Regions from separate parts of the Ensifer sp. 2TAB8 genome, predicted to be linked through region 2. Evidence: predicted binding sites of a transcription regulator. Region 2 holds the regulator's gene; each other region holds the start of a gene.
What was found. Region 2 encodes PhoB, which activates phosphate uptake and scavenging genes when phosphate is short. Its sites were predicted from a motif close to TGTCATNNANCTGTCAT; they were not measured.
Positions count from the first base shown of each region.

Region 1 (5,885 bases), on a different contig from region 2:
CTGGCCGCCGGCAACCACCGCCTTCATGTATTCCGGCGTACCGAAGGCGGGGGCACCGGTCTTCATGTCGACGTTGGAGGTGAAGCCGCCATACATCACAGGCGCGCCGCGCCTGATCATCTGGGTGAAGGCGATGCCGCAGAGCGCCTCGGCATTCTGCTGGACGAGCGCGCCGGCAATCGTCACCGGGGCCATGGCGCCGGCCAATGTGAAGGGCGTGACCACCACGACCTGGTTGCGCGAGGACATCTCGATAATGCCTTGGAGCATCGGCCCGTCGAGGCGGAGCGGCGAGGAGGTGTTGATGATGGTGAAGAGCGAAGGCTCGCGCTCCATCTGTTCCATCGTAATGCCGCGGCCGATCCGGGCGATCTCGATGCCGTCGGTGTTGCGCTGCTTGCCCAGGGAATAGGCGTGAAAGACCTTGTCGGTGAGCTTCACCATGTCCGAGAGGCAATCGAGGTGACGCACCGAGGCGTGCAGGTCGACCGGCTCGACCGGATAGCCCCCGGTTGTGTGGACGATGTCGTAGGATTGGGCGAGCTTCACCAGCTTGCGGAAGTCTTCGTGGTTGCCCGTGCGGCGACCGCCGTCCCGATCGGCGACGAAGGGGGCGCTGGCGATCTGGGCAAAGACGAGATTGTTGCCGCCGATCGCAACGTTGCGCGCCGGGTTGCGGGCATGCATGGTGAAGGAGGAGGGGGCGGAGGCGATCATCTCCATGATCAGCCCGCGGTCGAAGCGCACGCGGTCGGTACCGGCCAGTACGTCGGCGCCGGCGGCCTTCATCCGGTCGCGAGCCTCCGGCAGGATGATGTCCATGCCGATCTCTTCGAGGATCGTCAATGATGCGTCGTGGATCGCTTCGAGCGCATCCTCGGACAGCACGGTGGACTTTGTCAGCGTATTGACAAGATTGAGGTATTTTACGCCGGGGGATTTGCGCGCCCGCTCGGCGCCGCGGCCGCCTGGCCTGCGCCGCCGCTCCAGCGGCGACGAAGCTGCATCGCCGGTTGCTGCATCGGGAAACTGATCGTCGTTCATGAAGGACCCACCGCGTTGCCGATGGTTGTGTGTCGCAGATTCCCGATGGCGATGGCCCGCCATTTGCGACAGTTCAGTTCTCTGGTGGAGTAAATCAGCTTCCACTGACGCAATTTTGCGGACCGATGGCGCAACCGTTCAAGACATGCCGCCATCGGGAAGGCGTCGCTAGGAGCGCTCACCCCGCAGCATCTCGCGCTTGCCGGCAAAACCCTTGCGTTTCTCGACGACGAAGCCGGCCGCCTGGAGATTGCGCCGGACGAAACCGGCGGCGGCGTAGGTCGCAAAGCCTCCGCCGGGGAGGGTCTTTTCGAACACGAGCCGCATCAGTTCTTCCGACCACATGTCGGGATTGCGCGAGGGCGCGAAGCCGTCGAGATACCAGGCATCGAACGACTGAGCGCGGACAACCCCATCCAGGGCGGGGCCGCAGACGACCGTGAGGCTGACGCCGTCGCCGAAATCGATATGGACGTCACCGTTGGGCTCTGCCGGCCAGCGCGCGACCAGGGCCCGGCGTTCCGTGTCGATCTCCGGCCAGTGGCTGAGCGCGCGCGAAATTTCGTCAGCGGCCATCGGGAAACGCTCGAACGAGACGAAGTGCAGACGGTCGCCTGCCCCTGCGGTGATTTTCCATTGGCGCCAGGTTTCGCAGAAATTAAGGCCGGTGCCGAAGCCCAGTTCGCCGATGCGGAAGGTGCCTGCGCCGACCCAGCGTTCCGGCAGGCCATTGCCTGAAAGGAACACGTGGCCGCATTCCAGCCGCCCGTCGGTGCGGCAATAAAAGTGATCGCCAAACTCCCGGGAATAGGGCATATCGCCCTCGTGCCAATCAAGGTTTTGGTGCGCTGGCGGGTCGATCGGGTCTGCTGGTCCTGTCATGGCAAAGGCGATAGTCCGCCGGCCGGAGAAGGTCAATCGATGAGCGAACTTTTGGTCATCGGCGGCGGCGTCATGGGGCTGTGGGCCGCCCTTTGCGCCGCGCGCAAGGGCATGAAGGTGCGGCTCGTCGAGCCGCGGTCAATCGGCGCCGGCGCCAGCGGCGGCCTGCTGGGCGCGCTCATGCCGCATATGCCCGATCGCTGGAATGAAAAGAAACAGTTCCAGTTCGATGCACTGGTGTCGCTCGAAGAAGAGGTTGCACAGCTCGAAGCCCAGACGGGATTGTCGACCGGTTATCGGCGCACCGGGCGACTGATGCCGCTTGCCAAGCCACATCTGCGTGACATTGCTCTACGGCACGAGCAGGATGCGCAACAGCAATGGCGCGCCGGCGAGCGGCAATTCTTCTGGCATGTCCAGGAAACCGGACCGGAGGGCTGGCCCGCCGAAGAGGCAACGGCGCATGGCGTCGTTTTCGATACGCTCGCCGCGCGAGTGTCGCCGCGCCGCACTTTGACGGCCCTGCGCGCCGCGCTGTCGCAGTTGAAGAACGTTCAGATCGACGAAAGTGCAGGCGTTCGCAGCATCCTGCCGGCGCATGGCCAGGTCGAGCGCGACGATGGCAGCCGGCTCAGCTTCGACCATTGCATCATCGCTGCCGGCATCGGCAGCTTCCCGCTGATTGATGCCGTGTCGGGTCCGCTGAAAGCGACGAGCGGCACGGCGGTCYAGGGCCAGGCAGCGCTCCTGAAGGCGGCCGTTGATCCGGACCTGCCGGTTATCTTCACCGATGGCGTCTATGTCATCGCCCATGACGACGGCCATGTGGCGATCGGCAGCACCAGTGAGAACAGCTTTGCCCATCCGCTATCCACGGACGAACAGCTCGACGATCTGCTGCGGCGCGCAACCCTATTGGCGCCGCGTCTGGCAGACGCCCAGGTGGTGGAGCGTTGGGCCGGGCTCAGGCCGAAATCGGCCGGGCGTGAGCCCACGGTCGGGCGGCATCCTGATCATTCGAACATCTCCGTGCTGACCGGCGGCTTCAAGGTGAGCTTCGGCATCGCGCATCGTTTGGCGCGTTTCGTCATCGACGGGATCACCGGCGTTCCGACGATCGATATCCCCGATTCTTTCCTTTGCCGGAATCACATCGCGGCGCTTCGAGAGAAACACCTCTAGGACTGGACACAGGAAAGGCCCCGCCGCTGGCGGAGCCTTGAATGCTCGGACAATCGCAAGTCCGACCTTACATCCAGTAGGGCGGCACGCCGTAATAGTCGTAGACGCGGCGGCCGTTTTCTTCGTTCCAGTCGTATTCCTCGTTGCCGCGATATTTCGGTGCACGATCGACCTGATCGCGCGTCACGTCGGTGCGGTAGCCGCCAAGGTTCTCGTCATAGGTCAGCTTTGCCCAGGGCAGCGGATAGTGGTCTTCGCCAAGGCCGAGAAAGCCGCCGAAACCGAGCACGGCATAGGCCACCCGACCGCTGCGCTTTTCGATGATCACGCGCTCGATCGAGCCGATGTGCTTTTTGTCGGAGCCATAAACCTTCGTGCCTTCAACCTTGTCGCTCGCAATCAGGTCATGGGTTTCCTTGATACGGGCGTCCTGCAGGTTTGCGTTGTGATAGCTCACGCTTCTTCTCCATCCTTGATTGTTACCGAAGAGGGAACGGCTGGTTGGCTGGATGGTTCCGAAAATCTGGCGCAAACCGGCGCACTCGCGCGGTTTTGCCCCGTCCACTTCGTCAATCTGTCACGCAAATCACCTAAGACGCGGCCAACAGATCACGATGATCCCGCGTCGGGGCATCGAAGATCATGAGGGTGATCGAACTCATTGGGCGGGATGAGGAATCCGCAGATACTTTTCCTCATGCCGTAAGGGATAGCTGGAGCCAGCCATGCGCTACGCCATTTGTTTTACGCCGCCGATGGCCGACCCGCTTTCCGTGGTCGCCGCAAGCTGGCTTGGGCGCAACGTCTATTCCGGCGAGCCGACGGAATTGCCTTCGGTCACAGGCCTGAGCTCCGCCGACATCGCCTACCACACGGCGGTGCCGCGCCGCTTCGGTTTCCACGCGGTGATGATGTCGCCGTTTCGTCTGCACCCGGAGATGACGGAATCACAGCTGCTGAAGGCGCTGATGCATTTTGCCGGCGCGCAGACGCCGTTTGAAATCGATCGCCTGGAGGTCGCACGCATCGGCCGGTGCTTCGGCCTGATGCCGCAGGTGCCGAGCACCGCGATGCATCTGTTGGCGGCCAACGTCGTTCAGGAATTCGATGCCTTTCGCGCGCCGCTCAGCGAGGACGAGATCGAGCGTTCCGACCCGGATCGGCTGACCGCACCGCAGTTTTCCAATCTCCATCGCTGGGGCGATCCTCATGTGATGGACGAATATCGCTTCCACATGATGCTGACCGGCCCGTTGGCGTCCGACGCGATGCGCCAGGTCGAGCCACCCCTGCGCGAGCTGTTGGAGCCGTGCCTCGCGACGCCGCTTTCCGTCGGCAGCCTTGCCCTCTTCGTCGAGCAGGAGACCGGCGCGCCCTTGCGTGTGCACTCGCAGCATCCGCTCGGCAAGATCTCCACGAACGCCCGCGCCGAGCGCGCCAAACGCATGGTCGCCGATCCCTCGCTCGGTTCGGGATCGATGCGACCCTTACCGCTCATTGTCGCGGCATTGATGGCGCAGCGTTAGATTTGTCGGCGGTGGAGTTCGCTTAAAACAAAAGCGCTTTTGGATAAGGCAAACCCAGCGGGGGCATGTTCGCTTGCGAGAAATAGCGCAATGAATTTGTTTCTTCGTCGATTATCGCGGTTTGGGAGCCGATAATGCGGCAGCGGAACAGGGTCACCACATATTCAACCTGATCGCCGTTCGGGTAGGTGTGTCGAAACTCCTTCCCACCGAATACCCCCAGGATGGCTTCGACAAAAACCGGATAGCCCGTTTCTTCCATCACCTCCCGGATCACTGCCTCCGCTGGCGTTTCGCCCGGCTCGATCGCGCCCGCGGGCAGGCTCCAGCCTTCGCCGCCTGATTTCTCCTGCAGCAGGATCTGGCCATCGGAATCAAGAATGGCGGCGGCCACCGACGGACAAAGGAGAAGGCTGGTGCCGATTTTTTCGCGAAGCGTTTGGATGTAGGATTTCATCTCGGCAAGGCCGCTTGATTCTATTGGACGTCGTTTCAGATAAACGCTCAACCTGGGCTCGAGTCGAGCTTTTCAGATAGTTTCAGCTCGGCTCCGGACGATATCGCTGCCTCACCTAGCGTCATTTCGGTATCGACAATCCGGTCGGCGGTGATACCGTTCGGGAAAAATCGAAGGGTGATTTGATGTCTGAGACTAAGTATCCGCGCGATCTCGTTGGCTATGGCCGCAATCCGCCGAAGGCAAACTGGCCGGGCGACGCGCGCATTGCCGTGCAGTTCGTGCTGAATTACGAGGAGGGTGGCGAAAGCTGCATTCTCGATGGCGATCCGGCTTCCGAATGTCTGCTATCCGAGATCGTCGGCGCGCAGCCCTGGCATGGCCAGCGTAACCTCAACATGGAATCGATCTACGAGTACGGCGCGCGCTCCGGTTTCTGGCGGCTGTGGCGCATGTTCACGAGCCGCAACGTGCCCCTGACTGTCTACGGCGTGACGCAGGCGATGGCGCGCAATCCGGAAGCGGTTGCGGCCATGAAGGAAGCCGGCTGGGAGATTGCCAGCCACGGCCTGCGCTGGCTCGAATACAAGGATTTCCCCGAAGAGGTCGAACGCGAGCATATCCGCGAGGTCGTCCGCCTGCACACGGAACTCACCGGCGAGCGGCCGCTCGGCATCTACCAAGGCAAGCCTTCGTCCAATACGCTGAAGCTGGTGCTGGAAGAGGGCGGTTTCCTCTATTCCTGCGACAGCTATGCCGACGAACTGCCCTATTGGGTGCCCGGCCTGCCGGCC
Region 1 covers NZ_JBFRGB010000014.1:15,345-21,229, forward strand. Annotated here, with positions in the region: gene AB4Z53_RS21820 (trimethylamine methyltransferase family protein) at 1-1,044, opposite strand, end outside; gene mnmD (tRNA (5-methylaminomethyl-2-thiouridine)(34)-methyltransferase MnmD) at 1,213-1,926, opposite strand; gene AB4Z53_RS21830 (NAD(P)/FAD-dependent oxidoreductase) at 1,966-3,108, shown strand; gene AB4Z53_RS21835 (PRC-barrel domain-containing protein) at 3,176-3,565, opposite strand; gene AB4Z53_RS21840 (DUF1045 domain-containing protein) at 3,834-4,634, shown strand; gene AB4Z53_RS21845 (NUDIX domain-containing protein) at 4,657-5,091, opposite strand; gene puuE (allantoinase PuuE) at 5,277-5,885, shown strand, end outside.
Region 1: the regulator PhoB is predicted to act here: its motif matches at 3,673-3,689, upstream of AB4Z53_RS21840 (DUF1045 domain-containing protein).

Region 2 (5,885 bases):
CCGCTGCTGGTGCGCGACGCGCTCGTCAAGCAGCTCGGCATCGACGCGACCAAGCGTCCGCTCGTCAAGCAGGCGACCGACATGGTCTCTGCGAGCTCCCGTACGCTGCTGCGCGATATGGTCGTGGCTGATCCATCCATCATCGGCAAGACCGTTCCGGTCACGCTCCTGGCTGAAGCCAATATCGACTCCGCCAACAAGGGTCAGATCGACCTCAAGGTCGACGAGAGCAAGCGCAAGGTCAAGGACCAGCAGGTCACCTGGATGAACGAGCTTGCAAGCGCCGGCATCCTGAAGAAGAGCTTCAACACCGGCATCTTCACCTTCGGTGCCTCCAGCCGTCCTGAAGCGGCAGGCGTCGGCGTTGCTGCCCTCGGCTCGTTCTACATGATGCTGATCGTGCTCGTGCTGTCGCTGCCGATCGGCGTCGCCGCCTCGATCTATCTCGAAGAGTTCGCGCCGAAGAACCGGCTTACCGACCTGATCGAGGTTAACATCAACAACCTCGCGGCAGTTCCGTCGATCGTCTACGGTCTGCTGGGCCTCGCCGTCTTCATCAACTTTGCCGGCATGCCGCGCTCGGCAGCTGTCGTCGGCGGTTTCGTGCTGACGCTGATGACCCTGCCGACGATCATCATCGCCACCCGCGCGGCCTTGAAGGCGGTTCCCCCGTCGATCCGCTCGGCGGCACTCGGCCTCGGTGCCTCGAAGATGCAGACCATCTTCCACCACGTGCTGCCGCTGGCAATGCCGGGCATTCTGACCGGCACCATCATCGGTCTCGCCCATGCGCTTGGCGAAACCGCGCCGCTGCTCCTGATCGGCATGGTCGCCTTCGTGGTCGATTTCCCCGGTTCGCCGATGGAACCGTCGACCGCGCTGCCGGTGCAGATCTACATGTGGGCCAACGAGGCGGAACGCGCCTTCGTCGAGCGCACCTCTGGCGCGATCATCATCCTTCTCATCTTCCTCGTCGTCATGAACCTTGGCGCCATTCTGTTGCGACGTCGCTTTGAGCGCCGTTGGTAGTGAGGTAATTACTATGAACATCATGTCAGAAGCAGCCGTCGAGAAGGCCTTGGATCAGAAAATGAACACTGTGCCCTACAAGATGATCGGCAAGGATGTGTCGGTCTATTACGGCGAGAAGCGCGCGCTTTTCGACGTCAACCTCAACATCCGGGAAAACACGGTGACGGCGCTGATCGGCCCGTCCGGTTGCGGCAAGTCGACCTTCCTGCGCACGCTGAACCGCATGAACGACACCATCGAGAACTGCCGCGTCACCGGCAGGATCACGCTCGATGAGGACGACATCTACGATCCGACCATCGACGTCGTTGAACTGCGCGCTCGCGTCGGCATGGTCTTCCAAAAGCCGAACCCGTTCCCGAAGTCGATCTACGACAACGTGGCCTACGGTCCGCGTATCCATGGACTTGCCCGCACCAAGGCGGATTTCGACGAGATCGTCGAGACTAGCCTGCAGAAGGCCGGTCTGTGGAACGAGGTCAAGGACCGCCTGCAGGAGCCCGGCACCGGGCTTTCCGGTGGTCAGCAGCAGCGCCTCTGCATCGCCCGTGCCGTCGCCGTCAGCCCCGAAGTCATCCTGATGGACGAGCCCTGCTCGGCGCTTGACCCGATCGCGACCGCCAAGGTCGAAGAACTCATTCACGAACTGCGCACGAACTTCACGATCGTCATCGTGACCCACTCGATGCAGCAGGCCGCCCGCGTTTCGCAGCGCACCGCCATGTTCCACCTCGGCAATCTCGTCGAGGAGAACGACACCGACAAGATGTTCACCAATCCGGATGACCAGCGCACCCAGGATTACATCATGGGCCGCTTCGGCTGAGGCCGCATAAGGCTGCAACAGTAACTGGAAAGCGCCTGTAAGGATCGACGATCATGTCCATGCATATCATGTCCGCCTATGACGAAGAACTGAAGTACCTGACGCGCCGCATCTCGGAGATGGGCGGTCTCGCAGAGCAGATGGTCGCCGAATCCGTTCGCGCCCTGGTCAATTCCGACCTGGCTCTCGCGCAGAAGGTGATCTCGGACGACACCGTCCTCGACGATGCCGAGCGCCAGATCGGCGAGAAGGCGATCGTCACGATCGCCAAGCGCCAGCCGGTCGCCGCCGACCTTCGCGAGATCATGGGGTCGATCCGCATCGCCTCCGATCTGGAGCGTGTCGGCGACCTCGGCAAGAACACCGCCAAGCGCGTGATCGCGGTTGCCGGTTCCGGCATCCCGCGCAAGCTCGCCCGCGGTCTCGAGCACCTCGCCGAGCTCGCGCTGGTGCAGCTCAAGGAAGTGCTCGACGTGTATGCCTCGCGCTCGCCGGAAAAGGCCAACAGCATCCGTGAGCGCGACGAGGAGATCGATGCGATCTACACCTCGCTGTTCCGCGAATTGCTGACCTACATGATGGAAGATCCGCGCAACATCACGCCCTGCACACATCTTCTGTTCTGCGCCAAGAACATCGAGCGTATCGGTGACCACGCGACCAACATCGCCGAGACGATCTACTACATGGCTACGGGTGCCCAGYCGGAAGGCGAGCGTCCGAAGGATGACAACACGTCGACGTTGGGCTCGGTCAACGACTAGGTTAGAGCGGGACGAGGGGAGTTACATATACTCTTCCCCATCCCTTCTAGCGCCGAACGCGCGTTCGCAATGCATGCCCCATGAATATCATCCGGTCGCGGCTTCGGTCGCGGCCCCGAATTCCTGTATCTGAAGCACGCGGCTTTCGCACCGCCTTTGAAAACGGCGGTTGTGCTCCAGATTTAGAGTGTCTGAGCGCCGGTCGGTCCACTGGACCCGCACGGCGCTCACGGTAAGGAGTGGTTACCTGATGTTGCCAAAAATCGCCGTGGTCGAGGACGAAGAGGCGCTGAGCGTCCTGCTGCGTTACAATCTGGAAGCGGAAGGCTTCGACGTCGATACGATCCTCAGGGGTGACGAGGCAGAGATCCGGCTTCAGGAACGTCTGCCCGATCTCCTCATCCTCGACTGGATGCTGCCTGGCGTCTCCGGCATCGAGCTGTGCCGTCGGCTGCGCCAACGCCCGGAAACGGAGCGACTGCCGATCATCATGCTGACGGCGCGCGGCGAAGAGAGCGAGCGCGTTCGTGGTCTAGCGACCGGGGCAGACGACTATGTGGTCAAGCCGTTCTCGACGCCGGAGCTGATGGCTCGCGTCAAGGCGATGCTGCGCCGGGCGAAGCCTGAAGTGCTCTCGACGTTGCTGCGCTGCGGCGATATCGAGCTCGACCGGGAAACCCATCGCGTTCATCGCCGTAGCCGCGAAGTTCGCCTGGGGCCGACGGAGTTCCGCCTGCTGGAGTTCCTGATGTCCTCTCCGGGCCGCGTCTTCTCGCGCTCGCAGCTCCTGGACGGCGTCTGGGGCCATGACATCTATGTCGATGAGCGTACCGTCGACGTCCATGTCGGCCGCCTGCGCAAGGCGTTGAACTTCTCGACCATGCCCGACGTCATTCGCACGGTCCGCGGCGCCGGATACTCGCTCGAAAGCTGAGAATGGCAAATTGAAGCCAATAAAAAAGGGGCCGATCGGCCCCTTTTCCTTTTGTTCCCGTGCGGCGCCTTAGCGCATCCGTCGACGCTCGGCCGAGGGCTGGTAAGCAAGCCGTGCATGGAAGCTGCAATAGGGCGAGGACTCCGGCGAGTCATTGCCGCAGAAGTGAAACTCTTCCTTCAGCGGGTCGCCGATCGGCCACTTGCAGGTGCGCTCGGTGAGCTGGGTCAGCTCGAGGCGGCGCGACATCGGCACGACCACGTCGGTGCTGATGCTGAAATCCTGCTCGGCCACGAGATCGACTTCGATCTCTTCCTTGAGAACCGTGGCGCCGGACGGACGGGCAACGGTGCGGGTCGCAACGCGCGCGGCGTAGTTCGGTGCGCGCGGGGCCGAGGTCGGCCGCTTCGGACGGGCCGCAGCGGTGGTGCTGCCGCCAGCCTTGGCGCGTCCCGGGAGGCTCAGGCGATGAACCTTGCCGATGACAGCGTTACGGCTGACACCGCCGAGCTGTGCCGCGATCTGGCTAGCGCTCAGGCCCTCGGACCAAAGCTTCTTCAGTTTCTCCACCCGCTCGTCAGTCCAGTTCATCTCTGCACTCTCCGTTCTCAGCGTTGGGGATGGCAGAATCCCTCACCGCACCCCGGCTGAACCCCGAGGTTGCAAACGCGATAACTCTTTTGGTGACTAGGTCCGCCGCATGCGTCTAGTAATTGAATGTTAACGTACTGACCGTCGGACTCCGTGGCAAGAGTCCGGGGAATCGAGCCGAATCGAATTCGTAGTTTTCCCCAACTTGCTCGATCAGCGTTGCATTTTTGCAAGCCCTTCCGACTGATTTTTTCGCCGCAGGGAAACGGGCCTTGTCATCGCGCTGCAAGGCTTGGTTTTGTTGACATTGCAGTGCGAAATGGGAATAGTGCCTGCGCCGCCGCAAGGCGGCATTTTTGATTTTTATCGGGTCGCACGAAGCCGCGGGATCGATGTCGACTGGAGTAAGGAGAGCCTCGCATGACTGCAACCACGCCGCTTTATGACACCTACATGCGCGCGCCGTTGCGTTTCGAGCGAGGAGAGGGCGTCTGGCTGATTGCCGAAGATGGCTCGCGCTACCTCGACTTCGCTGCCGGCGTTGCCGTGAACTCGCTTGGTCATGCGCATCCGCACCTCGTCGAGGCACTGAAGGCGCAGGCCGAGAAGGTCTGGCACCTTTCCAACCTGTACGAGGTTCCTGGCCAGGAAAGCCTTGGGCGTCGCCTGGCGGCCGTCACCTTTGCCGATCGGGTCTTCTTCACCAATTCCGGTGCGGAAGCGCTGGAATGCGCGATCAAGACGGCGCGGCGCTATCACTTCGCCAAGGGGCAGCCCGAGAAGTTTCACGTCATCACCTTCGAGGGTGCCTTCCACGGCCGCACGATCGCGACGATCGCCGCCGGCGGCCAACAGAAATACATCGAAGGTTTCGGGCCGAAGGCGCCGGGGTTCTACCAGGTTCCGTTTGGTGACATCGCAGCCGTCAAGAATGCGATCACCGAGGAGACCGCTGCGATCCTGATCGAACCGATCCAGGGCGAGGGCGGCATCCGTCCGGCGACCAAGGAGTTCATGCAGGAATTGCGCGCGCTCTGCGACGAGTTCGGCCTGCTCCTGATCCTTGACGAGGTTCAGACCGGCGTCGGCCGTACCGGCAAGCTGTTCGCCCATGAATGGTGGGGTATCCGCCCGGATATCATGGCCGTGGCCAAGGGCATCGGCGGCGGTTTCCCGCTCGGCGCTTGCCTTGCGACGGAAGAAGCGGCTGCCGGCATGGTGGCTGGCACGCATGGCTCCACCTATGGCGGCAACCCGTTGGCCATGGCCGTCGGCAACGCCGTGCTCGACGTCATCCTCGCGGACGGTTTCCTCGGCCATGTGCGGGATGTCGCGCTCGTGTTCCGCCAGGGCCTTGCCTCGCTGAAGGACCGCTTCCCGGATGTCATTGAGGACATCCGCGGCGATGGCCTGATGCTGGGCATCAAGGTGAAGGGTCCCTCGGCCGATCTCCTGAAGGAAATCCGCGCCGAGAAGCTCCTGGCCGTACCGGCCGGCGACAACGTATTGCGCCTGCTGCCGCCGCTGACGGTGACGGCGGAGGAAGCGCGCGAGGGTCTCGCACGCATCGAGCGCGCTGCCGAGGCAGTGCGCAAGGCCGGCGGCAACGCTGCCGCTTAACGGATAGGACCGACGCCGACACAGGGTGTTAGAATGATCTTCGTGCGTTCACGCGGAATGCGTGGCGCACCAGGGATCGATTTTTCAGACAGGAACCGAGTACGATGGCAGGCACCAG
Region 2 covers NZ_JBFRGB010000001.1:625,828-631,712, reverse strand. Annotated here, with positions in the region: gene pstA (phosphate ABC transporter permease PstA) at 1-1,029, shown strand, start outside; gene pstB (phosphate ABC transporter ATP-binding protein PstB) at 1,043-1,858, shown strand; gene phoU (phosphate signaling complex protein PhoU) at 1,909-2,622, shown strand; gene phoB (phosphate regulon transcriptional regulator PhoB) at 2,873-3,556, shown strand; gene AB4Z53_RS03085 (GcrA family cell cycle regulator) at 3,626-4,147, opposite strand; gene AB4Z53_RS03080 (aspartate aminotransferase family protein) at 4,568-5,767, shown strand; gene argF (ornithine carbamoyltransferase) at 5,872-5,885, shown strand, end outside.

Region 3 (5,885 bases), on a different contig from region 2:
TGTGAAGGATGCTCTCGACATCGTGAACGGCCTGCTTGGGCAGTTGGCAACCGCCATCCGGGCTGCGGCCGCGGTGGCGCTCGTTGCGTCCGTCCTGGTGCTTGCCGGTGCGCTTGCCGCCGGCAACCGGGCCCGTGTTCACGACGCCGTCGTGCTCAAAACGCTGGGTGCGACGCGCGCGACGCTCATTCGGGCGTTCAGCTACGAATATGCCATTCTCGGCCTCGCAACCGCGGTTTTCGCGCTGTTCGCCGGTGGCGTTGCCGCCTGGTTCGTGGTCAGCCGTATCATGAAGCTGCCGTCAAGTTTCCTGCCGGACGTCGCCATCCTGACGGTCGTCGGGGCACTGGTGATGACCGTCGGCATCGGTCTTGCCGGCACGTGGCGTATTCTCGGACAGAAGGCGGCGCCGGTGCTGCGGGAGCTCTGAGGCGGTCAAGTTAACCGTAAATCCCTGTCGCCCTTGCCGGAAACGGCCGGATGCGTTCGAATCCAGGGGGTGCGGGTCTTGTACGGAAAAGGTTTCGGCATCATATTTATCCACAGGCATGCTGGAGCTCCGCAGCGGCGCCTGGGCGTGGAAGCTTGCCTTCCAAAGCGAGACCGTTCGCCGCCCGACACCGTAACTTCCACCGGAGCTTAAATGAGGAAACAATGGCTGATCTGAGAAACTACCAAACCCGAATGTCGCCCGCCGGCGCTCAGGCGGGTGCCGTGATCGATGAGGGCCTTCGCGCGTATATGCTGAAGGTCTACAACCTGATGGCTTTTGGCCTCGCGATCACTGGCGTGGCAGCTTACGGAACCTATGCGCTTGCCGCCTCCAATCCGGCATTCGCCCAGCTCATCTACGCTTCGCCCCTGAAGTGGGTCGTGATGCTGGCGCCGCTGGCGATGGTCTTCTTCATGAGCTTCCGCATTAACTCGATGAGCGTCTCCGCAGCGCAGACGACGTTCTGGATCTACGCGGCCTTGATGGGCCTGTCCCTGTCGTCGATCTTCCTGGTCTTCACCGGCCAGAGCATCGTGCAGACGTTCTTCGTAACGGCCGCTTCGTTCGGCGCTCTGTCGCTTTACGGCTACACGACCAAGAAGGACCTGTCCGGCTTCGGCACGTTCCTGATCATGGGCCTCTTCGGCCTGATCATCGCGTCGATCGTCAACATCTTCCTTGCTTCGTCGGCCCTCGGCTTTGCGATCTCCGTGATCGGTGTTCTGGTCTTCGCTGGCCTCACCGCCTACGACACGCAGAAGATCAAGGAAATGTACTACGAAGCCGATGACAGCACCGTTGCCGGCCGCAAGGCGATCATGGGCGCGCTGACGCTCTACCTCGACTTCATCAACCTGTTCATGTTCCTGCTCCAGTTCATGGGCAACCGGAACAACTAAGGTTGGAACGAATGACGGAAAAGGCGGCCTCGGCCGCCTTTTTTGTTGCCGGAGAAATGTTGATCGCGTCCGGGCTCCGTGGGAGTGAAGGACACCGAAACCTCGAGCTACAGTCTACCGCTATGTCCCTGAGCCTGCGTGACGCCACCTTGGCCGACCTTCCCGTCATCACCGCGATCTATCGCGAATCCGTGTTGAATGGCGTCGCGACCTACGAGATCAACCCGCCTTCCGAAACGGAGATGCGGGCGCGGTTCGAGACGATCATCGGCAATGGATATCCCTACATGGTTGCCGTCGACGATGGCGGAACGATCGTCGGCTATGCCTATGCTTCCGGTTTTCGCACGCGCACGGCCTATCGCTTCCTGGTCGAGGATTCCATCTATCTGGCGCCGGAAGCGCGCGGCAAGGGAGCCGGCAAGGCGTTGCTCGCCGAACTGATCCGGCGTTGCACGGAGCTTGGCTTTCGGCAGATGGTGGCGGTGATCGGCGGCGCCCATCCGGCTTCGATCGCGGTGCACCGCTCCCTCGGCTTCGAATATCAGGGCACGATGAATGCGACCGGTTTCAAGCATGGCCGCTGGCTCGATACGGCGATCATGCAGCTTGCACTCGGAGAGGGGCAGACGAGCGATCCGCCGGAAGACGTCTATCCGGACACGCTCTATCAGTGATCGTCGAACGTTCGGCGGACGCTCGACATGCGCCGCTTGTGGTCAGCCGTCCCGGGACAGATCAACCCGCTGCGCCGGAGACATCGCCGCGCATCTCACCGCAACGTCGGTGTGAAACAGGCCTCAGGTTTCCACCAGCTTCAGAACCTTGTCGAACACTTTGAGCACCTGGGCGAGCTCGTGCCCGCGCTTCAGGATCGTGCCGTGAATGTTCAGCACGCTGTAAGCACCCTGCTTCGCCGCCAGTTTCGGGTTCTTCTCGATCCGGTAGAGCGGCATTTCGCCCGAACGCTTGAACACCGAGAAAACCGCCCGGTCCCTCAGGTGATCGATGGCGTAGTCCCGCCATTCGCCTTCGCCGACCATGCGACCGTAGACCCAGAGGATCTGGTCCAATTCGCGACGATGGAAAGTGATGGGGGGAGGGTTCTTGGCGTTCTTGTATTCGTGAAGATCGACGACCACTTCGGAAGTGGTCTCGCGCTGATGGCGCGCCTCGCCTTGCGGCAAATCCGGCTCATCGGTCATCGGCAATCCGGCCTTCTGTTGTGACAGAACGATAACAGTGTGCCTGACATGAGCCGAAAAGCAAGCCGGAAGCCGTTGGACGATGAGGGCATTTCTTACGTCTGCCCCAATTCAGTCAAATCGCCGCCCCAATTCACCGCAAAACTCGCGGGCGCTGACGGACAGAGTCGTTGCCACCGTATGTCCGGTCAGGTCGTCATGCTGCGGGAGTTCACCGAACGCAGCCATGGCCGGTTCGGTCCGGTAACTTCGAACCCTCAGCCCCAGCCCCTCGATGCTGCCGGGCCGAACCACCCCTTGCGCGCCTCGCCGGGCTATAACTTGCCCTGCGGGCCGGCGAGCACGGCCGTTGCGCCGACGATCGCGCCCGGCGTTTCCTTGTCCTTCATCGTCTGCAGGAGAACGGCACAGCCGCTGTTGCCGGACCGTTCGGTCAGGACTGTCGCGGGGAGCGTGAAGCTTGCCGGCGTTCCGTCCCACATGCCGATCGTCTGGATGTCACGCACGGCATGCCAATAGGGGACTTCCTTGCCGCTGTTCTCGCCCTTCTCCATCTTGACGATTTTCGCACGGTCGAAATAGACGACGACGACGTTTGCCTTGCCGATGCCGCTGCCAATGTTGATCTGGATCTCCTCGCCCTGGATCTTTGCCTCGACGGGAACGGCAAGTCCCTTGCCTTCCGCCTTCATGGTTTCCAGTCGGGTCTTGATCGCCTCGAGGTTGCCGCCGTTGAGATGATCACGGCCGTTGAGGATCGCCTGGGGCGTATAGACGCCGTTGCGGCCAAGCATCCGGGCATAGGCGTATTGCCGCTCGGTATTTTCCTTGGAGGCGAGCGTGTCGGCCCAGCCGAGATAATTCCAGTAGTCGACGTGATAGGCGAGCGCCACGACATCGCCGTCATCGACCAGTGCCTTCAGCGCGGCGTCGGCTGGCGGGCAGGAGGAACAGCCCTGGCTGGTGAACAATTCCACGACGCCCTTGATCACCTGTCCGTCCTGCGCCCCGGCCGGTGCACCGGTGGCTGCGAACAGCCCGAAAGCCAGTGCAAGAGGACGAATGAAAGAACGGTCTGCGGATGTCATGGCGTCACTTCGTTGGGGCCGTCGGCCTACTCCTTATGGGGGAGTTCTTTACATACGCCGGCCACGCATCAACGGGAAGTCACGTTGGAGTGAGGTGGCGGGTGAGCACGACCTTGTGTTGGACGCGCCGGCATTGGGCGCCCAAAGAAAGAGCCGGGGCGCCTTTCGGCGTCCCGGCTCCAATGTCTTACCGCATGCTTCCTTCAATCATAGCCGACTAAAGGCGTTGCGCGGCGCGTAGACGACCCCGGCCGATCAGGCGGCGAGGTCCCGCAGAACGGTCTGCAGGATGCCGCCGTTGTTGACGTAGGTCACTTCGTCCAGCGTATCGATACGGCAGATCAGCGGAATTTCCTTCACGCTGCCGTCGCCGTAGGTGACCTTGGCGACGCGCTTTTCGCGCGGCTGGACATTGGCGAGGTTGTCGATGGTGACGACTTCATCGCCCTTGAGGCCCAGCGATTCCCAGGTCGTGCCCTCTTCGAAGACGAAGGGGATGACGCCCATGCCGACGAGGTTCGAGCGGTGGATACGCTCGAAGGACTGTGCGACGACAGCCTTGACGCCCAGCAGGTTGGTGCCCTTCGCAGCCCAGTCGCGCGACGAACCGTTGCCGTATTCGACACCGGCGAAGATGACGAGCGGAACGCCCTCTTCCTTGTACTGCATGGCGGCGTCGTAGATCGACATCTCTTCCTTCGACGGATAGTGGATGGTGTAGCCACCTTCCTTGCCGTTCGGGCCGAGCATGTGGTTGCGGATGCGGATGTTGGCAAACGTGCCGCGCATCATCACTTCATGGTTGCCACGGCGCGTGCCGTACTGGTTGAAGTCGGCAACGCCGACGCCATGACCGATAAGGTAGGCACCAGCCGGCGAAGCCGCCTTGATCGAACCCGCCGGCGAGATGTGGTCGGTCGTGATCTTGTCACCGAAGAGACCGAGGACGCGGGCGCCCTTGATGTCGGAGATGCCAGAGCCGGACTTGCCCATGCCGACGAAGTAGGGCGGGTTCTGAACGTAGGTCGACGCATCGTCCCAGGCATAGGTCTGGCCCGGAGGAACCTGAACGGCCTGCCAGTTTTCGTCGCCCTTGAAGACGTCCGCGTACTTGGTCGCATAGAGCTCGCGGGTGACGTACTTGAAGATGAACTCCTGGATTTCCTTCGAGGTCGGCCAGATGTCCTTGAGGAAGACGGGCTTGCCGTCCTTGTCCTCGCCGATCGGCTCCTTGGTCAGGTCCTTCTGGACGGAACCTGCAAGCGCGTAGGCGACGACGAGCGGCGGCGAAGCGAGGTAGTTCGCCTGGACGTCCGGCGAGATGCGGCCTTCGAAGTTGCGGTTGCCCGAAAGAACGCCGGCGGCGATCAGGCCCTTGTCGTTGATCGTCTTCGAGATCGGGCCCGGCAGCGGGCCGGAGTTGCCAATGCAGGTCGTGCAGCCGAAGCCGACAAGGTTGAAGCCGAGCGCGTCGAGGTCCTTCTGCAGGCCGGACTTGGCGAGGTATTCGCCGACGACCTGCGATCCCGGTGCAAGCGAGGTCTTGACCCACGGCTTGGACTTCAGGCCCTTGGCGACCGCGTTGCGGGCGAGCAGGCCGGCAGCGATCAGCACCGACGGGTTGGAGGTGTTGGTGCAGGAGGTGATCGCAGCGATGGCGACGTCGCCATGGCCGAGGTCGAAATCCGTGCCTTCGACGGCATAGCGGTTCGAAAGCTGGCCGGGCTTCTTGTAGTCGTTTTCGAGTGCGGTGGCGAAACCGGACGCGATGTTTTCGAGCGCGATGCGGCCTTCCGGACGCTTCGGACCGGCCATGGCCGGAACGACGTCGCCGAGGTCGAGTTCGAGCGTGTCGGTGAAGACGAGCTCGGAGCCGTCGCCGTCGCGCCACATGCCCTGCGCCTTGGAGTAGGCTTCGACGAGTGCGATGCGTTGCTCTTCACGGCCGGACATGGTGAGGTAGTTGATGGTTTCGCTGTCGACCGGGAAGAAGCCGCAGGTCGCGCCGTATTCCGGGCCCATGTTGCCGATGGTGGCGCGGTCGGCGAGCGTCATGTTGTCGAGGCCCGGGCCGAAGAATTCGACGAACTTCGAGACAACGCCCTTCTTGCGCAGCATCTGCACGACCATCAGCACGAGGTCGGTCGCGGTGACGCCTTCCTTGAGCTTGCCGGTGAGCTTGAAGCCGATGACTTCGGGC
Region 3 covers NZ_JBFRGB010000003.1:100,033-105,917, forward strand. Annotated here, with positions in the region: gene AB4Z53_RS08475 (ABC transporter permease) at 1-430, shown strand, start outside; gene AB4Z53_RS08480 (Bax inhibitor-1/YccA family protein) at 655-1,392, shown strand; gene AB4Z53_RS08485 (GNAT family N-acetyltransferase) at 1,515-2,069, shown strand; gene AB4Z53_RS08490 (DUF2794 domain-containing protein) at 2,193-2,597, opposite strand; gene AB4Z53_RS08495 (DUF1223 domain-containing protein) at 2,912-3,685, opposite strand; gene acnA (aconitate hydratase AcnA) at 3,941-5,885, opposite strand, start outside.
Region 3: the regulator PhoB is predicted to act here: its motif matches at 2,618-2,634, upstream of AB4Z53_RS08490 (DUF2794 domain-containing protein).

Region 4 (5,885 bases), on a different contig from region 2:
GTCTCGCGGCCGGTGAGCCGCATGTCGCGGGTCGAAATGCTGCCGGCCATCGCGCCGTGCTCCAGCATGGCGGCGTGGAAGAGATTCGCCGCGAGCTGGAAATCGCGCAGGTGATGGCGCCGATAGATCGTCCACTCGTCAGCCGGCATGTTGACGTTGATCGCCAGCATCGCCATCCGGCCGGCCGGTGAGGGGAGCGGCAGGGCGACGCCCTCGGTGGAAAGACCGATCTCCTGTGCCGCCTGGAAAAGCGGCTCGCAGTCCGCAAAGCGATGTCGCGCCATCGTCCACTCCACCGGGCGAACGCCGCCAAGTGCGAGTTTCAAGATAGGGTCGATTCGGTGAAGGCCGCGCGACCGGTAGATTTCTGCGGCATAGGCACCGAAGGTGTGATGCAGGCGGCAGATCTTGAGTTCGTCCGCGTAGGGCTCGGCTTCCAGGTACAGGAGATGGGCGATGCGGAACGTGCGGCGCATCAACGTAAAGAAATGAGCGGGCTCGACACAGCCGCCGCATTCCAGGATTTCCAGCATGTCGAGGACAGCCTGCTGCTCAGTCATGCCACAACACCGAATCTCGTCCGAGGCTCCAGCATGGTTAGGGGTTCACCTTTTGTCCAGCGCAAACTTACCTGTTTGGTGTGTAATACCAATTTTGCAATTTTCGATTGCCGACCGCCGCGGTCGGTTTGCGCGAGCCTGCGGTAGAGGGTGATTCCGCTGTGATTCTCGGGCGATAGAGCGCCGCGCTCAACGATTGCGCGGCGCCTGGATATGGCATTGGGGGCGCCGGTGCGGCGCCCGAACTCCGCGAAGATCGAAGGCGATCTCCGCGGTATCATTTCAGCCCGGATGGCTGGCTTCGACGACCGCGAGAGCCGCCATGTTGACGACACCGCGCGACGTGACCGAAGGCGACAGGATGTGGGCGGGAAGCGCCGAACCGAGAAGAATCGGGCCGACATGCAGGCTGTCGGTCATGGTTTTGACGACGCCGAGCGTGATGTTGGCGGCATCGAGATTGGGGAAGACCAGGAGGTTGGCTTCGCCCGACAGGCTGCTGTCCGGCATGACGCGATGGCGCAGCGCTTCCGAGATCGCAGCATCGCCGTGCATTTCGCCGTCGACTTCGAGATCGGGCGCCAGTTCCCGCACCAGCTGAAGCGCCTTGCGCATCTTGGTGGCGCTTTCCGAATCGCGCGAACCGAAGTTCGAGTGCGAGACGAGGGCCGCACGCGGCGTGATGCCGAAGCGGCGGATTTCCTGTGCGGCCATGACCGTCGTCTGCGCGATCTCCTCGGCGCTCGGGCAGTAGCTCACATAGGTGTCGGTGAAGAAGGTGGCGCCGCGCTGGGAGATCAGCAGGCTGAGGGCCGAGAAGTCGAGCACGCCTTCACGCTTGCCGATGATCTGCGAAACGTCGCGCATGTGCCTGGAATAGCGGCCTTCGACGCCGCAGATCAGCGCATCGGCTTCGCCGCGCTTGACGGCAAGTGCGCCGATGACCGTCGTGTTGGTGCGCACGATGGTGCGGGCGGCTTCCGGGATGACGCCGAGACGGCCGACAAGGGCGAAGTAGTCCTCGACATAGTCGCGGTAGCGCGGGTCGCCTTCGGGGTTGACCACTTCGAAATCGACATCGGGACGGATGCGCAGGCCGTAGCGGCGCAGGCGGGTCTCGATGATCTGCGGACGGCCGATCAGGATCGGGCGGGCAGTACCCTCTTCGAGCAGCACCTGGGCGGCGCGCAGCACGCGCTCGTCTTCGCCTTCGGCAAAGATCACCCGGTTCTTCTGGGCGTTCTTGGCAGCCGCGAACACCGGCTTCATGATGAAGCCCGAACGGAAGACGAAGCGGTTCAGCTTGTCGAGATAGGCGTCATAGTCCTGGATCGGACGGGTGGCGACACCGCTTTCCTCAGCTGCCTTGGCGACGGCCGGCGCGATGCGCAGGATGAGGCGTTGGTCGAAGGGCGAGGGGATGAGGTAGTCCGGGCCGAAGACCGGGGTCTCGCCGGAATAGGCGCGGGCGGCAACGTCGGACGGCTCCTCGCGGGCGAGGCCGGCAATGGCGCGGACCGCCGCCATCTTCATTTCTTCGTTGATCGTGCTTGCGCCGCAGTCGAGCGCTCCGCGGAAGATGTGCGGAAAGCAGAGAACGTTGTTGACCTGGTTCGGAAAGTCCGAGCGGCCGGTGCAGATCATCGCGTCCGGGCGGGCGGCACGGGCGGCTTCCGGCATGATCTCCGGCGTCGGGTTGGCAAGCGCCATGATCAGCGGCTTTTCGGCCATCTGCACCAGCAGTTCCGGCTTCAGCACGCCTGCGGCGGACAGGCCGAGGAAGACGTCTGCGCCGCCGATGCTGTCGGCGAGAACGCGGTTGCTGCTGTCCTGCGCATAGATGGACTTCCACTCGTCCATCAACACTTCGCGCCCCTTGTAGACGAGGCCTTCGAGGTCGTGGACCCAGATGTTCTCGCGCTTGGCGCCGAGCGTCACGAGCAGGTTGAGACAGGCAAGTGCTGCCGCACCAGCGCCGGAGGTGACGATCTTCGCCTTGGCGATGTCCTTGCCGGCGAGTTCCAGACCGTTGAGGATGGCGGCGGCGACGATGATGGCGGTTCCGTGCTGGTCGTCATGGAAGACCGGGATCTGCATCTTCTCGCGCAGGCGCCGCTCGACTTCGAAGCACTCGGGCGCCTTGATGTCCTCGAGGTTGATGCCGCCGAAAGTCGGCTCCAGTGCCGAGATCACGTCGACCATGCGGTCGATGCTCGAGGCGTCGATCTCGATGTCGAAGACGTCGATGCCGGCGAACTTCTTGAACAGAACCGCCTTGCCTTCCATGACCGGCTTGGAGGCCAGCGGGCCGATATTGCCGAGGCCGAGCACGGCTGTGCCGTTGGAGATCACGGCAACCAGGTTGGCACGGGCGGTGAAATCCGCAGCCGTCTCCGGGTTGTCGCGGATGGCGATGCAAGGCGCGGCAACGCCTGGCGAATAGGCAAGCGCCAGGTCACGCTGGTTGCCGAGCGGCTTGGTGGGCTGGATTTCGAGCTTTCCCGGGCGAGGGTAACGGTGGAAGAATAGGGCCTGCTGGTCGATGTCGCCGCTGGCCGGACCTGTTTGGGATTTCGTTTTGTCGCCCGTGTTCATGCTCTCACATTCCTCATTCGTGGTCGTGCCTTTTGGCATGAATTCGGAGCGAGGTACAGTTTGCCGTGCTGATTTCGGGAGCCCGACAGGCAGCAAGGCGCTCATGTCATCTTCCTGAAACACGAGTCTGGTTTTCACGGAGGCAGGAAGCGTAACTAGAGACGAGGCTGGCATGACGGCGGCGCAGCAAGACAACTCCGTACGAAAGCTCAGGACGTTGTTCATCTCCGACGTCCATCTCGGCTCCAAGGCCGCCAAGACGGACTACCTGCTTGATTTCCTGCGGTACCACGAAGCCGAAACGATCGTGCTTGTCGGCGATATCGTCGACGGGTGGCGACTGAAGCGCAGCTGGTACTGGCCGCAGAACTGCAACGACGTCGTCCAGAAATTGCTGCGCAAGGCGCGCAAGGGTACGCGCATCGTCTATATCCCCGGCAATCACGACGAGTTCCTGCGCGATTTTCCCGGCGTGCACTTCGGCGGCATCGAGGTGGCGCAGCGCTATCTCCACGCCGGCGCCGACGGCCGCAAGTATCTCATCCTGCACGGCGACGAGTTCGATGTGGTGGTGCGCAATGCCCGTGTGCTGGCCTATCTCGGCGACTGGGCCTATGACACGGCGATCGCCATCAATATCGGCCTGGCCGCCATCCGCCGGCGTCTCGGCATGCCCTATTGGTCGTTCTCCTCCTGGGCCAAGCTCCAGGTGAAGCATGCGGTGAACTTCATCGGCGAGTTCCAGAAGGTGGTTGCCGACGAGGCTCGTCGCTACGACGCGCAGGGCGTGATCTGCGGACACATCCACCATGCCGTCATCGAGAACATCGGCGATATCCGCTACATCAACACCGGCGATTGGGTGGAAAGCTGTACCGCGATTGCCGAGCACCACGATGGCACGATGGAGCTCATCACCTGGCACCAGATGCGCGGCGGTGCCCTCGAGGGCGAAGCGTCGGGCGAAGCCGACAAGCTGCTTGCGCAATTGCTGATCCAGCGCGCCGCCTGACCCCAGAGGCGGCAGGCCGGTCCTGTCGCGAAAACTAGGTTATGGCGAGCCATGCCCGGGCTGTGCTAGAGATCACGTACAGCCATCCAGGTCAGCCGATGATTCCCTCCTCAGCGCCCGCATATGTGGGCCCTCCGCCGCGCCATTTCGCGCTTCGCATCGCCTTGCTCTTCTGCGCGCCGCTAATCGTCAACGGCTTCGCGATGCCGTATTTTCCGATGTGGCTCAGCACGCTCTCGATGACCGACTTCGAGATCGGCGTCGTGCTGGCGCTGCCGATGTTCGTGCGCGTCATCACCGCGCCGATCGCGGGCGTCATTGCCGACCGTCTCGGCGAGCGTGCGATCGTGCTGATCTGGTCCGGGTGCCTGTCGCTGGCGACCGCCCTGGTGCTCTTCTACTTCCGCGACTTCTGGCCGGTGCTGGTCATCTACACACTGCAATCGGCCGTCTATTCGCCCTATGTGCCGATCGTCGAGGCGATTGCGCTATCGGGCGTGCGCCGCTGGGGTTTCGATTATGCCCATATGCGGCTCTGGGGCTCGGTTGCGTTCATCGGAGCGACGATGATCGGCGGCTGGATGGTCGGTATCTTCGGCAGCGACATGGTGCTACCGGCCATGGCGATCGGGTTCGGGCTGACCATCGCCATGGCGTATGGGGCACCCCGGGTCGGCAAGCCCCGCCGGCCGTCACCGATCACCGCGCTCACCGAGCCGCCGCCGAAGTCGCTGCGACAGCTCGACCTGCAACTGCTGTTGATCGGTGTGACGCTGGTGAACGCCAGCCATGCGATGCTCTTCGCTTTCTCGGCGATCTATTGGCAGCACATCGGCTATAGCGGTACCGAAATCGGCCTGCTCTGGAGTGCGGGCGTGGCGGCTGAGGTGACGATGTTCATCTTCGCCAAGGCGATCAGCCGTCGTTTCAGCGTCTGGGTGATGATCCTGTCCGGCTGCTTTCTCGCCGTGGTGCGCTGGATCATCTTCCCGATGGATCTCGGCTTCAGCGGCTACTTCATCCTCCAGTGCTTCCATGCCTTCACCTATGCGATCATGCACACGGGCATGCAGCACAAGCTGGTGGAGCGGGTGGTGGAGTCGCAGGAGGCGTCCGCCCAGGGGCTCTATTTCTTCTATACCGGCATCTTCACCGCGATCTTCACGTTCCTGTCCGGCTATTTCTATGCCTGGTACGGTGTAAAGGGCTTCTACTCGATGTCGGTCGTTGCCTTTGCCGGCTGCTGCTTCGCGGTCGCCGCCTGGTACCTTCAGCCCCAGAGACGCGGTTCCGGCGGGAAGACCAGCGACGCCTCGTAACGTAGGCCCGGCGTGCGATCTTCGGCGAGCAACAGCGGCCCGTCGAGGTCGACGAAATCGGCGCCCTGGGCGACAAGGATTGCCGGCGCCATCGCCAGCGAGCTGCCGACCATGCAACCGACCATGATCTTCAGGCCAAGTGCGGTCGCCTGATCGCGCATTCGCAGCGCCTCGGTGAGACCGCCGGTCTTGTCGAGTTTGATGTTGACGGCATCGTAGCGGCCGACGAGGGCGGCAAGGTCGCCGGTCGCGTGCACGCTTTCATCCGCGCAGATGGGGACGGGCCGGGCTATCGTCGCCAGTGCCTCGTCGCACCCGGCAGGGAGCGGCTGCTCGATCAGGTCGATGCGCTCCTCCGCGCAGATCGCAAAATGATAGGCAAGCGTTTCCGGCGTCCAG
Region 4 covers NZ_JBFRGB010000007.1:16,735-22,619, forward strand. Annotated here, with positions in the region: gene AB4Z53_RS13825 (helix-turn-helix transcriptional regulator) at 1-560, opposite strand, end outside; gene AB4Z53_RS13830 (NADP-dependent malic enzyme) at 843-3,155, opposite strand; gene AB4Z53_RS13835 (UDP-2,3-diacylglucosamine diphosphatase) at 3,328-4,167, shown strand; gene AB4Z53_RS13840 (MFS transporter) at 4,266-5,486, shown strand; gene dgcA (N-acetyl-D-Glu racemase DgcA) at 5,438-5,885, opposite strand, start outside.
Region 4: the regulator PhoB is predicted to act here: its motif matches at 3,260-3,276, upstream of AB4Z53_RS13835 (UDP-2,3-diacylglucosamine diphosphatase).